2 regions of the Pseudoalteromonas nanhaiensis genome follow, and region 2 is predicted to be linked to the other one. Evidence: predicted binding sites of a transcription regulator. Region 2 holds the regulator's gene; the other holds the start of a gene.
The links. The regulator FliA, encoded in region 2, starts transcription of late flagellar genes. The targets are predictions, from matches to a motif close to CTAAAGNTNNNNNNNNNNNNGCCGATA.

Region 1 (7,640 bases), on a different contig from region 2:
GTTGGAGAGATTGAGAACGCAAAACGTCGAACAGAAGTCTACGCAAAAGGACTTGAAGAAAAGGTCGCACAACGAACTCAAGAGCTTGAAAAGCTGGCTAAACTAGACCCTCTTACGAACCTTTATAATCGACGCGTAATGCAAGAGCTTTTACAGCGTGACTTAGCAAGAGCTCGGCGCCATAAATCACCGCTTACAATTGTCTATTTTGACTTAGATGACTTTAAATCAATCAACGATACGCAAGGCCATCAAAAAGGTGATGAAGTTCTTAAGTACATAGGCCAATATTTGTTGGAAAATATTCGTGAAATAGACGTTCCATGTCGTTACGGCGGTGATGAATTTTGCATCATTTTGCCAGATTGTGAAGTTGCTAGTGCAACCCATATCTGTGAAAAGCTAATAGGTATTTTTGAGGAGCAGTATCCGGAATTACATTTAAGTGTTGGCATAATCGCAGCCCCACTTGATAGCACTGTTGATGCAGAAGAACTAATTAACCGAGCAGATAAAAAAATGTATCAAGCTAAAAAGCACGTTGGTTCATACATTATGCTTTAGCGAGTCATACGTTTTACAAATACAACCACAAACAAAGCGAGAGAAAAACTACCACAAAATGCTTCTAATGCAGCAATAAATCGTGAAAAACCTATGGGAGTTATATCTCCGTATCCAAGCGTTGTGAATGTTACTACACTAAAGTAAAAACTATTCAATAAGGCAGATAAGTTGTCTTGCCAAGTGTTATCAAGGCTAAGTTGCAAAATTGTATCGCTATAGCTGACACCGAATAGAAAGTAACAAATTGCGCAGCAGATTATCAGCGAAAGGCTAAAGCGAATAACGTTTTCAGGCTTTTCACCATACCCACAAAGCATATCAATAAAACTCGACGTAATTTGTTTTGTTGATCCTTTTGGATATTGGGCATGGCGCATTCTAAGCTCTTTATAAGTAAAGTTGCCAGCCAGTTCAAAAAGTCCTTGGTTTTCAGATGCCTTCCTTAAGTTTCGATATATCTCTTCGGATTGTTCGAATAAGTCACGAGCTTCATCATACTGTCTATTTTTGCGAGCTTTAATGGCCTGTGCTTCTTGCAGTAAATGGTCGCCTAAATCGATATTGTCAATACGACTATCATTAAACTTAACCCCTAATAAGTTTGTATTCTTTAAATCGCAATAATGTAAGCTGGCATCGTGAAGATTTGCTTTCATTAATGATGCGTTAGCGATTTTGTTATTAAAAAGGTGTGCGCCTGATAGGTTTGCTCGATAAAAGTTACAGTAGGATAGGTCATATCCCTCCTCATCATCCTGCTTAATAAGATTAAGACCACTGAGGTTAGCGCGCTTTAGCTGTAACCCATGCAGTAAACCACCTTTTTTCGCATAACGCTCTAATTTCTGGGTTAGATCTAGTCCTGACTTATCAAACTTACTATCGTGCCAAAAACAGAATCCAGACCCCATATCGGTTTCCAAGCATTTCTTTCCTGAAGGCGAGGTATAACTACAACAAGGTTTATCAGACATAAACATGAAAATTATTTGTTGGTCATCTTTATAGATTAGCAGTTATTTTACAGGGTAAAATGGAATCCATACTTTTTATTAATTGAATTGGCTTATATTTGTTGAACTACACCCTAAAGCGCAGTAAACGCAGAACCACAGTGGCTATTAAAGTTGCTGAACAGAAACTCACTGTTTATGCGCCTTTTTATGTTCCACAAACTGAGATTGATGCCTGGTTAAAGACCAAGCAAGATTGGGTCGATGAACAAATTGCCAAACAATCCATTCATGCTGAACGCCGCCAACTTCCTCTTGTAAACGCGGCGATTAAGTTATTTGGACAAAATGTGCCGATAGTATTTGCTAAAGGCACTAAAAGCACTTGGCAACAAGATGCACAGTGTCGGCTTATTTTATCTATTTCATCACGGGTCAAACATCAAGAAGCAAACTATTTAGCACTGCTCGAGCAGTTTTTACACGAAAAGCTAGAGAGTTATATCGAAATGCGTGTTCATGATTATTGTTTGCAGATGTCTGAAGCTCTGCCCACAAAACTTAAAATTCAACATTATAAACGTCGTTGGGGAAGTTGTAATAAGCGTCGAGAGCTGACCTTTAATTTACATTTAGTGAGTGCACCGACATGGGTGATTGATTATGTGGTTGTACACGAACTTGCTCATCTTAAACATATGAATCACAGTGCTAAGTTTTGGCAACGTGTTAGACAGTTTTATCCAGACTATAAAAACGCTGAGCAATGGTTGAAACAAAATGGCAGTAGTTTGAGTTGGTAGCGATAAGCTAGAAAGAGTAAAGCTAGAAAGAGTAAAGCTAGAAAGAGTAAAGCTAGAAAGAGTAAAGAGTGGTGGAGGGAGCTGGATTCGAACCAGCGAAGGCTGAGCCGTCAGATTTACAGTCTGATCCCTTTGGCCGCTCGGGAACCCCTCCACACAGATTTTACTATTGCATTTGGCCACACTACCAGAAGGAAGTGGTGGAGGGAGCTGGATTCGAACCAGCGAAGGCTGAGCCGTCAGATTTACAGTCTGATCCCTTTGGCCGCTCGGGAACCCCTCCAATGCAACGGCGCTGATAATAGCAAACTGGTTATTTAAGTAAAGAAAAAAACTAAAGAAAATTGGATTAATGCCGATAACTGATTAATCTGGAATCTATTTGGCTAAAGTCTATGCAAGTTGATGGTTTGTTGCTCAATGAGAGTCAACTCGATAATCGTCTTAATAAAAGTGTTCATGAACATCGCTCTGGTGAGTTTGCATTATTATTAGCAATGCTCTCACATGACGCACTTGATTTTAGTCAATTTCATCTACCTAAAACAGAAATAAGTAATCCTCACGTTTCAGAAGAGGTGCTTAGAGCCCAGTTAGGGGCAGGTCCTAAGCAATCATTAGCACCAGAGCAATTTGATATGTTGATTGGTCAAGATAATGCTCTTCGATTACTTCAAGGTGGTCTTTCAGACATTCGCTTACGTCATTGTTTAGCACCTGAGCCATTGCATGTTCGAGATGATAAAAATCACATTCCACTAGAAGTGATAGACAATTGTGAGCCCGCAGTAAGAAAACGCTACCTTGATAAAAATCAACCAACTGAGCGTGCCCAAATTGACGCTGCAGCTTTTTACGATAGTTTAACAGAAGATGCTATTCATCAACCTTTGCATTTAATTTCAGCCTAATTGATTAACTACATTGTCACATAAATAAATTAATCTACACTTTAATAAGTAAATTCAAGCAACATAAGAAAAAATACAGCTAATTTTTTATGGCCTTGTTATACTGTGTGCCTATGGCTTAGCGCCATTGTCATTGAACCAAGCTATTAGGACTATAATGAAGAAGACATTCACGCTTAACCACGAGAAGATTAAGTACCCTCGCATGGTTGATGCAGCCAAACACGAAGTAAAAAAATATTTGAAACGTGAGCGTAATAAAACACTCCCAGCTGGTGCTGATTATTGGGCATTTGACTGTAAGTTTGGTGAATCAGCGGATGAAGCCGAAGTTGTTCACGTAGCAGAGATTAATAAATGTATTAGTGATATTGAAGCCAAAGGCTTAACATCGTTTTATGTTGAGATCTTAGCGCGCCCTGCACAGCGTCAACACCAAGAATTTGATGAAGAGTAATTTATACACGGAATCAAAAAATGGGCCTTTTTAGGCCCATTTTTACTTTAAGATAACTATCTATCGAGCAAATGGATCGGCGTTAATCTTTTCTATATACCAATTACCTTTTTTGCGGATCATTTTTACACTGCGCATATCATCCACTTTTTTACCGTTGAAGTAACCCGTAAAGATTAAATTAATATTAGCCTTATCACCGTACTGTTCACGTAAACTCATATTGGTCATATCAACTTCAATTACAACTTCGTCGTATTGCATGTTAATTAGGTTACGAGCGAATTGGTTTGCGGTGCCATAAGATTTCATAATGCGAGCCATTTTTGGAGTTGCGTATTCCATGGCTTGATTTAAATCGTTTTGGTTATACAGTGCATCAAAATAAAGCGTGGCTGTGTTGCCTGGGGTATTTTTTTCGCCCTGAGGTGACTCTTCAGAGCCACAACCCAACATTAAGCAACTACTCAATAGAGCAAAAATTAAGAGTACGTTTTTCATTATGCTTTGATTTGCTAGATTAAATAATTTTAAGTGTGTGACTAAATGACTGAGATGTAAAGTTAACTTAGTAAAATTGTGGGATTTATTTTTGCTTGGCAATAAAAAAGGATGCCTTGGCATCCTTTCTTAAATTAACTGCACTCGTTATTGAACTAACTCTTTTTCACTGAATTCTTCAGCAAATAATGGGCTAGATAAGTAACGCTCAGTAGCACTTGGTAAAATAACAACGATGTTTTTACCCGCATTTTCAGGTTTTTCAGCAAGGCGTTTTGCAGCAACCACTGCAGCACCAGACGAAATACCTACTAAAATACCTTCGTTTTTCATAAGCTCGTGAGCCATTGCAATTGCATCTTCATTTGATACTTGCTCAGCGGCATCAACAACTTCTAAATCAAGGTTGCCTGGGATGAAGCCAGCACCGATACCTTGGATTTTATGAGGACCCGGTTTAATTTCTTCACCAGCTAAGGTTTGGCTAATAACTGGAGAATTAGTTGGCTCAACAGCAACAGATTGCACGTTTAGGCCTTTTTCTAGTTTAAGGTAACGGCTAACACCTGTAATAGTACCACCTGTACCAACACCTGCTACGAAGATGTCGATTTTACCGTCCATTGCTTCATAGATTTCAGGACCCGTTGTTTCAAAGTGAATTTTTGGGTTAGCTGGGTTTTCGAATTGTTGTAAAAGAATGTATTTTCCAGGCTCACTTGCTTGAATTTCTTTTGCTTTTTCAATCGCGCCATTCATACCTTTAGCGCCATCAGTTAAAACTAGGTTAGCACCTAACGCTTTTAATAGTTTACGACGCTCTAGGCTCATCGTATTAGGCATAGTCAGGGTTAATTTATAGCCACGAGAAGCTGCTACAAACGCAAGTGCAATACCTGTGTTGCCAGAAGTCGGCTCGATTAACTCTTTGTCTTTGGTTAATACGCCTGACTTTTCTGCTTCCCAGATCATTGAAGCGCCAATACGGCATTTAACACTAAAGCTTGGGTTACGTGATTCTACTTTAGCAAAAACATTACCTGAGGTTACGCGGTTAAGCTTTACAATCGGTGTATTACCAATTGTTAATGAATTATCTTCAAAAATGTTAGACATAGTGTTCCCTTGGAAGCAATTTATTCAATCGTGATCAACTAGCTTAGGCTATTGATCTGTAATAGTCACACTTTACTGTGACTATTAAAAAACGAAAGTAAAGTTTGGCTATAACATATAGCGAATAGGCTTATAGCATTTAGTAATAAGGTGGAAAAAGAAGGGCGCGCACCGAAAGGTGCGCTAGTGGAGTCTTAAAGTAACCAAGCGTAGCTAAATTTAGCAAATAGGGTACGCTGCTCTTTAGTTATCGATGAAAGTTCATCATCTTGATAGCCATTATCAGAGTAACCTGCAAAGAATACTGTTTGCGGGTTCAGTTTGTAAGAATACAATAACTGGGTGGCTAACTTTTTATATTGGCTATCTACATCATCAATGTAATTAGCTTGATTACGTTCTAAATCGGTATAAATGACTGCAAGGCGTAAAAAGCTATTCACGTTAAACTGGTAAGTTAACCGCACATCACTTAAATTTGCGGTAAATACTTCGCTTCCATCAGCTTCAAGTTGCTCATAAGTATGACGTAAACGTACTTCAAAATGTTTACCAAGATTCATATTCAGTACCGGGCGTATATGAAACTTATCACCAGTGCGGTTATTGGCTAAGTCAACGGCATTACCTGTATACATATATAAAGAAGCAAAGACCCCAGCGGTTGGTTTAAAATCACTGTAAAAGCCAACGCCATTTTCGCTAAATAAATCTGTGTTGCCGTCTATATCTAAACGTGATTTATCGTGGCGAAGACCTGTACGGTTTCGGTGTTCAACAGAGACTTCAAAAAAGCTTTGTAATGGGCCGCTGACAGAAAAGCTGGTTTGTGCTTCTTTTTCAAGAAGTTCATTATTTTCGTTGTGGGTAATATCCCAATCGGCATACAGGTTAGCGCGGTTCCACCAATTACCTTTATCACCATACCAGCGGTATTCGCCACCTGTAGTAAACTTTTTAAAATCAACTTGCGAGATAAAACCTAAGTCAGCTCTTAAATCAGCATCGCGATAATTATAGTCAGCAAATGCACGCCAGTACTTCTCATCATGTTGATACTTAACATAGTAGCCAGTACCCGATTGTTGTTCTTTACTTAAAACACGAAGTACACCTTCGTTATAGTCGCAATCACTATTTAATTCACAAATTACTTGCTCAGGTTGTAAACAGTTATCACCATCACATAACTCGCCAATAAAATCCTGACTGTATTGCGTTTGTGACTTTAATACTTGTACTAGGAAAACATCGTTCACTGTTGGTTTGTATTTACTATCAATACTATAAACCGTGTTTCTATAATCATCACTTTGTCTGTGAGTTGCTGTTGAACCAAGTGATAACCCTGATTCAAAGTCGTATCGGTATCGCAGAGCACCGTTTTCACTTTTCTCGTCAAGGGCGACAAGAGATGAACCTAAATTGCCCGGGATCAACACATTGGTTTGCGTATCATTGGCAATAAAACCGGCAAATGTATGGCCATTTTTGCTACCTGTGATCTTGGTTCCATAATCTGGTTGGGCAATATTACGGGTATGAATAAGGTTAAGTGTTGATGCAAAGTAGTCAGCGTTATCTAAAAAGAAGGCACGCTTTTCTGGGAAGAACAAGCTGAAATTATTATTCACACTCAATTGAGCAACATCCGCTTCAACCTGTGAAAAGTCAGGGTTAATCGTCGCATTTAAGGTAATATCTGGGGTGATCCCCCATTTAACATCCAGGCTGGCTTCAGTATTGTTCTCTGACTCCCAATCAGCCACTTGTGCGCCATCGATATCACGAGTCTCATTTTTGCCAAGCACCACAGATGGAATAATCGCCACGTTATTGCCTTGCTTTGCTTGTTCAAAACCTTGGTAACTTGGCATTTGGCAAATCCAACAATTGTTACCATGGTCAATTTGCATATTTGAGATACGCAAACGTTCACTACGCGGTAAAAATCGTAAAAACTCCATCGCCATCGTTTTGGTTGCTACGCTGTCGTCAAAATTCAATACGCGTAAGGGAATAGCCACTTCTACTGTGTAGCCTTTATCGTGAATAACACCAACACTATCCCAAATACCGTCCCATGATGAGCTTTCATGTTTAGTCAGTTCGTTTTCTATCGAGTCTTGTTGTACGCCAAGTGGGTTAATAAAAAACTGATAAGCTAATTGAGCATTATTGTATGAATCAATTTTCAGCCCCACTAAGTCATCATCCCATGCTGCATCACGGTCACGATAGAAAGCGCGAATTAGTTCTGGATTTGGGTCGTTTGCTTCAAAGCCAATAAATAACGTCTCGCCATCTTCATAGACATAGGCGTGTGTGGTCA
Region 2 (7,640 bases):
CCGGAGTAAACGCCGCAGGCATATGTTGGATAAGTAAAATAGGATGCGGAAAATTAGCAGGTAATTGCGTCAAAATAGTTTGCAATGCCACAGGGCCACCCGTTGACGTACCAATTGCGACCAACTGATATTGTTTACCAGAAGCCCGAATGTTACTTGCTGCAGATGGCGATGAAGAGCCTGCAGTCGGTGTTGAACGACTAAAACTGCGATCTGGCTGTACAATACCGCTGCTGCGTGAACTGGTAGAAGTTGACGGTCTTACAATAGGTGCTGGGCGGGTAAATCGAGAGATTCTACGACGGCCAATCTCTTTTACTTTATTTTGTAATAATGCAATTGCATCTTCATTATTGCGTGCAATGTCTTCAAATTTCTTTGGTAAGAAATCAAGCGCACCGGCATCTAATGCATCAAGAGTGGCTGTTGCACCATCACGAGTAAGCGATGAAAACATTAAAATAGGCGTGGGTGTGGCTGCCATAATTTCTTTAACGGCACTTATGCCATCAAGTACAGGCATTTCCACATCCATGGTAATTACATCAGGCTTTAGTTCTCGGGCCTTATCAACCGCTTCGCGCCCATTTACTGCAAACCCTATTACCTGAATATTGCTGTCTTGCTCTAATATTTCGCTCACTCTACGGCGAAAAAAGCTTGAATCATCAACAACTAATACTTTGACTGCCATTGGCACTCTCTTGTTATTTATCGTATTTAATGCAGCCTATTGGCTGCAAATTACTATTTCTTATTAGCCAACGTAGTGCTTGAGCATACTCGGTACATCTAAAATTAACGCAATGCCACCATCTGATGTGATTGTTGCACCAGCCATACCAGGTGTACCTTGAAGTAATGCATCAAGAGGTTTAATTACGACCTCTTCTTGACCAATCAATGAGTCAACAACAAACCCTACTTGCTTGGTACCAATTTGCACAATCACCACGTGACCTTCTGCTTTTCGCTCTTGGCGGTTGGCTCCTTTCACTAACCAGTGTTGTAAATAGAAAAGCGGAATCGCTTTTTTACGCACAATAATTGTTAGCTGACCATCAACAACGTTAGTTTTAGTTAAATCAAGATGGAAAATTTCGCTAACACCTGCAAGTGGTAATGCGAAAGTTTGCTCACCTACCACAACCATAAGGGTCGGTAAGATAGCCAGTGTTAATGGCACCTTGATTTCAAGCGCAGTACCTACTCCCAATTCTGACTGGATATTAACCGAGCCATTAAGCTGGGTGATCTTCGTTTTTACTACATCCATGCCTACACCACGGCCTGAAATGTCAGAGATCTCTTCTTTCGTTGAGAAACCCGGTGCAAAAATTAGATTATAAGCCTCGGTGTCAGATAAACGACTTGCTTGATCATGGTCAATAACCCCTTTGCTAATCGCTATTTTCTTCAGCTTTTCAGCATCCATACCTGCACCATCATCACGAATGGTCAGTAAGATATGGTCACCTTCTTGAGATGCCGATAAAGTGACAGTACCTGTGCGAGGTTTACCCGCAGCTTCACGCACTTCTGGCATTTCAATACCATGGTCAACAGAGTTACGCACTAAGTGCACCAATGGATCTGCTAACGCTTCTACAAGGTTTTTATCTAAATCTGTTTCTTCACCAACCAGCTGCAGATTAATATCTTTTTTCAAGCTACGTGCTAAGTCTCGTACTACGCGAGGGAAGCGACCAAATACCTTTTTAATTGGTTGCATGCGGGTTTTCATTACCGCACCTTGCAAGTCTGCTGTAACCACATCAAGGTTTGAAATAGCTTTGCCCATTGACTCACTGTTTGTGTTATTAGCAAGGCTCACTAATCGATTGCGCACTAATACAAGCTCGCCCACCATGTTCATAATTTCATCTAGGCGTTTTGTATCAACACGTACAGTGGTTTCGGCCTGAGGTGGCGGCGCTTTTTTCGGTGCAGCAGCAGACTCAGGCGCTTTAGCTGGTGCAGGAGTCGCTTTACTTGGTGCTGCTGGTTTACTCGGTGCAGCTTGTTGTGGCGCAGCTTTAGCAACAGGTTTCTCTGCTTGCGTTGGTTTCTCTGGCTCTACGTTCGGTGCGGCTGTTGGGGTGCTTTCAAGTGATTTTGGTGCACTCCCTTTGCCATGTAATTCGTCAAGTAATGCTTCAAATTCATCATCACTGATCTCGTCATCACCATCACTACTTACACTGGTGCTAGGAGCAGCAGGTTTTGGAGCTTCAGGTTGAGGGGTATCGGGTTGTTTAACTTCACCAAAACTACCCACGCCATGAAGTTCGTCTAATAAGCTATCAAACTCATCGTCGGTAATGTCATCACTATCATTGCTGCTTGTATCGAGAGTTGCAGCTGCAGGTCCTTGACCTTTACCATGTAACTCATCAAGTAAACTTTCAAATTCGTCTTCAGTGATTTCATCAATATTCTGTGAAGCACTCTCTTGAGCTAAACCACCACCATCAAATAGCATATCAAAAGCAAACGGGTCGCTTTCATCAATATTATCAGTGTTTATGTCGGCTGTTACATCAGCAGTATCAACAACAGGTTCTTCTACTACTGGCTCTTCAGGTGCAGGGGTTGTGTCTTCAATAACACTAGTGTCTTCTCCTGCAAGCTCTTCTGCTGTTGGTGGCTGACTTAACTTGTGAAGTACATCAAGTAGAGCAGGATCGGCAGGCTCTGGTTGCTCACGATTTTGAATAGTTGAGAACATTTCGTTGATGGTATCAAGAGCTTGAAGAATAACATCCATTAATTCAGGTGTTACACTACGCACACCTTGGCGAAGTAAATCGAAGACATTTTCTGCACCATGACAAGCGTCAACAAGCTCTGTCATACTCAAGAAACCTGCCCCACCTTTTACAGTGTGGAAACCTCTAAAAATTGCGTTAAGTAAGTCTTTGTCTTCTGGGTTGTTCTCAAGCTGAACCAATTGTTCTGACAAAAGCTCTAGAATTTCCCCTGCTTCAACAAGGAAATCCTGTAAAATATCTTCATCGACTTCAAAGCTCATGCAGTTACTCTCCTCTTAGAAGCCCAAACTTGATAATAGGTCATCAACTTCATCTTGTCCTGAGACAACATCATCACGTGACTCTGCATCAATAATTGGCCCTTCAGGACCTGCTAGCGTATCGCTTGTTGCAGGTGCTTGTTCTGTGGCCTGTTTTTCTTGTTTTTGCTGACCATCTTCTTGACTGCCGAATACAGTTAAGAGATTAATTAAACTGTCTTCAACTTCTCGTACTAGTTCAATAACACGGCGAATTACCTGACCAGTTAAATCTTGGTAGTCTTGTGCCATAAGCACATTGGTCATCAAGCCTTGTAATTCATCAGTTTTAGCATGAGAGTTGTTCATGAACTTATCTAAGCTATGGCATAAGGTTTTAAACTCACCAAGCTCAATTTCTCGGTTCATCAATCGATCCCACGTGGGCTTGATTGTTGCAATTTCATCAGCAAGTTGTTGAGCAATAGGTAAACTTGCCTCAACAGCATCCATGGTTTTATTTGCTGCATTTTCTGTCATTTCCATGACATAGTTTAATCGCTGTTTAGCGTCGGGTATCGCATCGGTAGTTAAATCGGCGAGACGAGTATCAAGATCAAAGTTCTTTAACGCTTCATGCAGTTGACGCGTCAATTTACCGACTTCGGCAAACAACTCTGATTGTTCTTTTGATGCGGCTTCAAGAATTAGCTTATCTGCCTTCTCTTGTTCACCTTTTTCAAGATACTCAACAAGTTGACGAGCTTGCTCTAAACTTATATGAGGCGCAGCAGGTGCTGACATAAGCCTCTCCCCTTAGATTAACCTAAACGTTCAAACACTTTTTCCAATTTGGTTTTAAGTGTCGCAGCAGTAAATGGTTTAACAATGTAGCCATTAACACCTGCTTGAGCAGCAGCAACAATTTGTTCTTTTTTCGCTTCAGCTGTTACCATTAAAACAGGAATGTGTTTAAGGCTATCATCGGCACGTATAGCACGTAACAAATCAATACCTTGCATGCCAGGCATATTCCAATCTGTTACAACAAAATCAAATTCTTGATTTTGTAGCATTGGTAATGCTGTTGAACCATCATCAGCTTCCTGCACATTGGTAAAACCTAAATCCCTTAATAGATTTTTAATGATACGTCTCATTGTAGAAAAATCGTCAACAACAAGAATCTTCATGTTTTTATCCAAAACATCCTCCGGTGAGGTTTGAACCTATATTTACTTACTACTAATTAATCCAGTCATTGATTTTTGCTTTGAGCTTAATCATCGCCTGACCATGTATTTGACTCACACGCGACTCGCTAACATCGAGTATGTGTCCTATTTCTTTCAAGTTCATTTCATCGTTGTAATACAAAGACAAAACAAGGGCATCTCTTTCTGGTAACGATTGGATAGCCGTTAATAGAGACTGGTTAAACCGCTCATTTTTAACGTTATTAAACGGTTTGTCTAGTGCTAAATCATGACCCATTGGTGTTATTACGTCTTCATCAACACCTAAATCCTCGATACCTAATACTTTACTTGAATTAACGTCATGTAGAATATGATGGTACTCATCTAGTGTAATATCAAGTTTTTCAGCAACTTCTGTGTCTTTGGGCTCGCGGTTTAGGGTACTTTCTAATTCAGCAATTGTTTCTGCGACTAGACGTGCATTTCGATGCACAGAGCGTGGTGCCCAATCGCCTCGACGGATTTCATCAAGCATTGCACCGCGAATTCTGATACCTGCAAAGGTTTCAAAACTTGCACCTTTACTAGCGTCGAAGTTTTTTGACGCCTCAATAAGGCCGATCATACCTGACTGAATTAAATCATCGAGCTGAACACTAGCAGGTAAACGAGCAATCAAATGACACGCCACTTTTTTGACTAAAGAGGCGTGCTTTTCAACAATCGCATTTAAATTCTGTGCTGATTGATATCCCATCGCTTTATTCACCGATGTTGTCATAGTTAGCCGTTTACTAGTTTCTCAATAAAAAATTCTAAGTGACCAGACGGTTGGTTAGGGATCGGCCACTTAACTGCTTTCGTTGCTAATGTTTTAAACGCCACCGCTGCTGGTGAGTTTGGAAATAACTCAACGATAACCTTTTGACGTCGCGTAGATTTACGCATGTTTTCGTCATAGGGAATCGTTGCGACTAATTCCATAGAAACATCTAAAAAACGATCCGTTACTTTTGAAAGTTTAGCAAATAATTCTTGCCCTTCACGCATGCTACGCACCATGTTGGCAACAATTTTAAATTTATATACACCATGCTCTCGGCTTAACACTTTAATAAGCGCGTAGGCATCTGTAATTGAGGTAGGTTCATCACACACAACCACAACGACATCTTGTGCTGCACGTGAAAAGCTTAATACCATGTCCGAAATACCTGCGGCGGTATCGACAATTAAAATATCAAACTCGGTGTTTAATTCGCTAAAAGCGCGAATAAGGCCTGCATGCTCAGAAGGAGTTAACTCCACCATGCTTTGCGAGCCAGACGTTGCTGGCACAATTTTAATACCAGCAGGGCCTTCTACAAGAATTTCATCAAGCTCACATTCGCCAGATAAAACATGAGATAAATTACGTTCAACACGTAAACCAAGCATCACGTCGCAGTTTGCCAATCCTAAATCGGCATCCAATACTAATACGCGGTTTCCTTGCTGACCTAATGCAATTGCAGTGTTGAGTGATACATTCGTTTTGCCCACACCACCTTTGCCGCCAGTAACAGCGATAACTTTAACGCCACTATTATTATTTTGATTCATTTTGCGCAGGCCGCTTGCTTGATCTAATACTGTGTTAATCATACATCCCTACTGTGTTCGACGCTACTGCTTGACGTCGTGAATGTTGTGCTTTTGCTCGTTTTAAATACAATTGTTCAGCTTTTTTCACTAGTTTTTCAGCATTCGCTACGCGAATATCTTCTGGAACACGCTGACCATTAGTAAGATACCCTATTGGCAGGCGATTTTGAATCGCTATGCTAATAATCTCACCTAAACTCAACGATTCATCCAATTTAGTGAAGATACAGCCACTTAGCTGAACCTTTTTAAAGTGTCTTACGGTTTCTTGTAGCACATTAATTTGTGCTGTAGCACTCAACACTAAATAACTACGAATATCAACTCGCTGATTACGCATTAAGGTATTAAGTTGCTCAGTTAAGCGTAAATCACGTTGGCTCATACCTGCAGTGTCTATTAATACTAGACGCTTATTTCGTAAATGGTATAGCACTTCAGCCAATTCATTGGCATCTTTTACTTGCTTCACACCACAACCAATAATACGGCCATAAGTTGCAAGTTGCTCGTAGGCACCAATACGGTAAGTATCAGTCGTGATAAGCGCCACTTTATCGGCACCATATTTTTGTGCACCAAGTGCTGCGAGTTTTGCAACAGTGGTTGTTTTACCAACACCTGTAGGGCCAACTAAAGCGAATACACCACCTTGACGCAGGATTTCGTTATTCGTTGTATGCATTTGGTTTTCAACCATTTGCAGAAGTGCTTGCCAAGCTTGTTGACGTGATACATCGTCAGGAATAAAACAGGCCATTTGCTCTGCAACGTCACGCTCAATACCCATACCAGCTAAACGGTCAATCATACACGCACGAGTCGGATCGCGACGCGCCATATCTTGTTGCATTAAGCCTGATACTTGATGTTCAAGTAATTGACGAATGGCATTCATTTCTTCGCGCATTGTCGCAATTTCAGATTGGTTTGCCGGCGCTGCTTGTTTGCGCTCTGTAGGTGTATCAAGATCATCAAATCCTGAGTCTAAGTCATCATCAAAACCTAAACTGTGCGCTTGTGTTTGCATACGTGGAGCAGCTTGCTCTTGATAGCGTGGTTTTGGAGCATATTCAGGACGAGGTTGGTCATAACTTTGCTCTTTAGGTTGATAGTGTTCACTCGTATCAATACCTGACTGACTGAACATTGACGCCAGCTCTGGCGAACGAGGGCGTGGGGCTTGACGCTCTAGTAACGCTTGTAAGCTATCGGCAACTTTTGCTTGCGGCTCAGGCTTGGCACGCATTGGCTCAGGTTTGACGAAGTTATGCTGTGGCGCAGGTGCTGATTGCACTGGAGCTGGGTTTGCTTCTGCTTTCGGGGCTGCTTTGTCATAATCAACAGCTGCAACGATTTCAACACCGTTGGCTAGCTTTTTGTTTGACATAATTACCGCATCAACACCTAACTCGTCTTTCACTTCCTTGAGTGCTGTGCGCATATCTTTGGCAAAAAAACGTTTAATTTTCATGGTTCAACCCCTTTACTATCCTATTGTTGGCCTACTGAGCTGACAATCTTAATCTGTCTTTCGTCTGGTACCTCTTGGTAAGACATCACCCTTAAACCTGGGATGGTGTACTTAACGAAGCGAGATAACACAGTACGTAACATTCCTGACGTTAACAGTATCGAAGGTTCACCGGCCATTTCTTGGTTTTGATGCGCTTCGTTCAATGATTGTTGAAGTCGCTCTGCAAGACCTGGCTCAATTCCGGCACCTTCGTCACCTGCATTCTGAAGTGACTGATGCAACATCTGTTCCAACTCAGGCGCCAAGGTTA

Region 1: a site for FliA is predicted at 2,658-2,684, ahead of ACSFVZ_RS15275 (VC2046/SO_2500 family protein). Genes of this name have one in related genera too.

Annotation. Positions count from the first base shown of each region.
Region 1 covers NZ_JBPNYQ010000019.1:8,289-15,928, reverse strand. Annotated here, with positions in the region: gene ACSFVZ_RS15300 (GGDEF domain-containing protein) at 1-564, shown strand, start outside; gene ACSFVZ_RS15295 (ion channel) at 561-1,541, opposite strand; gene ACSFVZ_RS15290 (M48 family metallopeptidase) at 1,643-2,323, shown strand; tRNA gene ACSFVZ_RS15285 (tRNA-Tyr) at 2,393-2,477, opposite strand; tRNA gene ACSFVZ_RS15280 (tRNA-Tyr) at 2,522-2,606, opposite strand; gene ACSFVZ_RS15275 (VC2046/SO_2500 family protein) at 2,719-3,234, shown strand; gene ACSFVZ_RS15270 (DUF6172 family protein) at 3,392-3,691, shown strand; gene ACSFVZ_RS15265 (hypothetical protein) at 3,752-4,147, opposite strand; gene cysK (cysteine synthase A) at 4,340-5,308, opposite strand; gene ACSFVZ_RS15255 (carbohydrate binding family 9 domain-containing protein) at 5,503-7,640, opposite strand, start outside.
Region 2 covers NZ_JBPNYQ010000006.1:109,304-116,943, forward strand. Annotated here, with positions in the region: gene ACSFVZ_RS07925 (protein-glutamate methylesterase/protein-glutamine glutaminase) at 1-694, opposite strand, end outside; gene ACSFVZ_RS07930 (chemotaxis protein CheA) at 758-3,031, opposite strand; gene ACSFVZ_RS07935 (protein phosphatase CheZ) at 3,047-3,814, opposite strand; gene cheY (chemotaxis response regulator CheY) at 3,832-4,215, opposite strand; gene ACSFVZ_RS07945 (RNA polymerase sigma factor FliA) at 4,256-4,966, opposite strand; gene ACSFVZ_RS07950 (MinD/ParA family ATP-binding protein) at 4,993-5,853, opposite strand; gene flhF (flagellar biosynthesis GTPase FlhF) at 5,846-7,327, opposite strand; gene flhA (flagellar biosynthesis protein FlhA) at 7,348-7,640, opposite strand, start outside.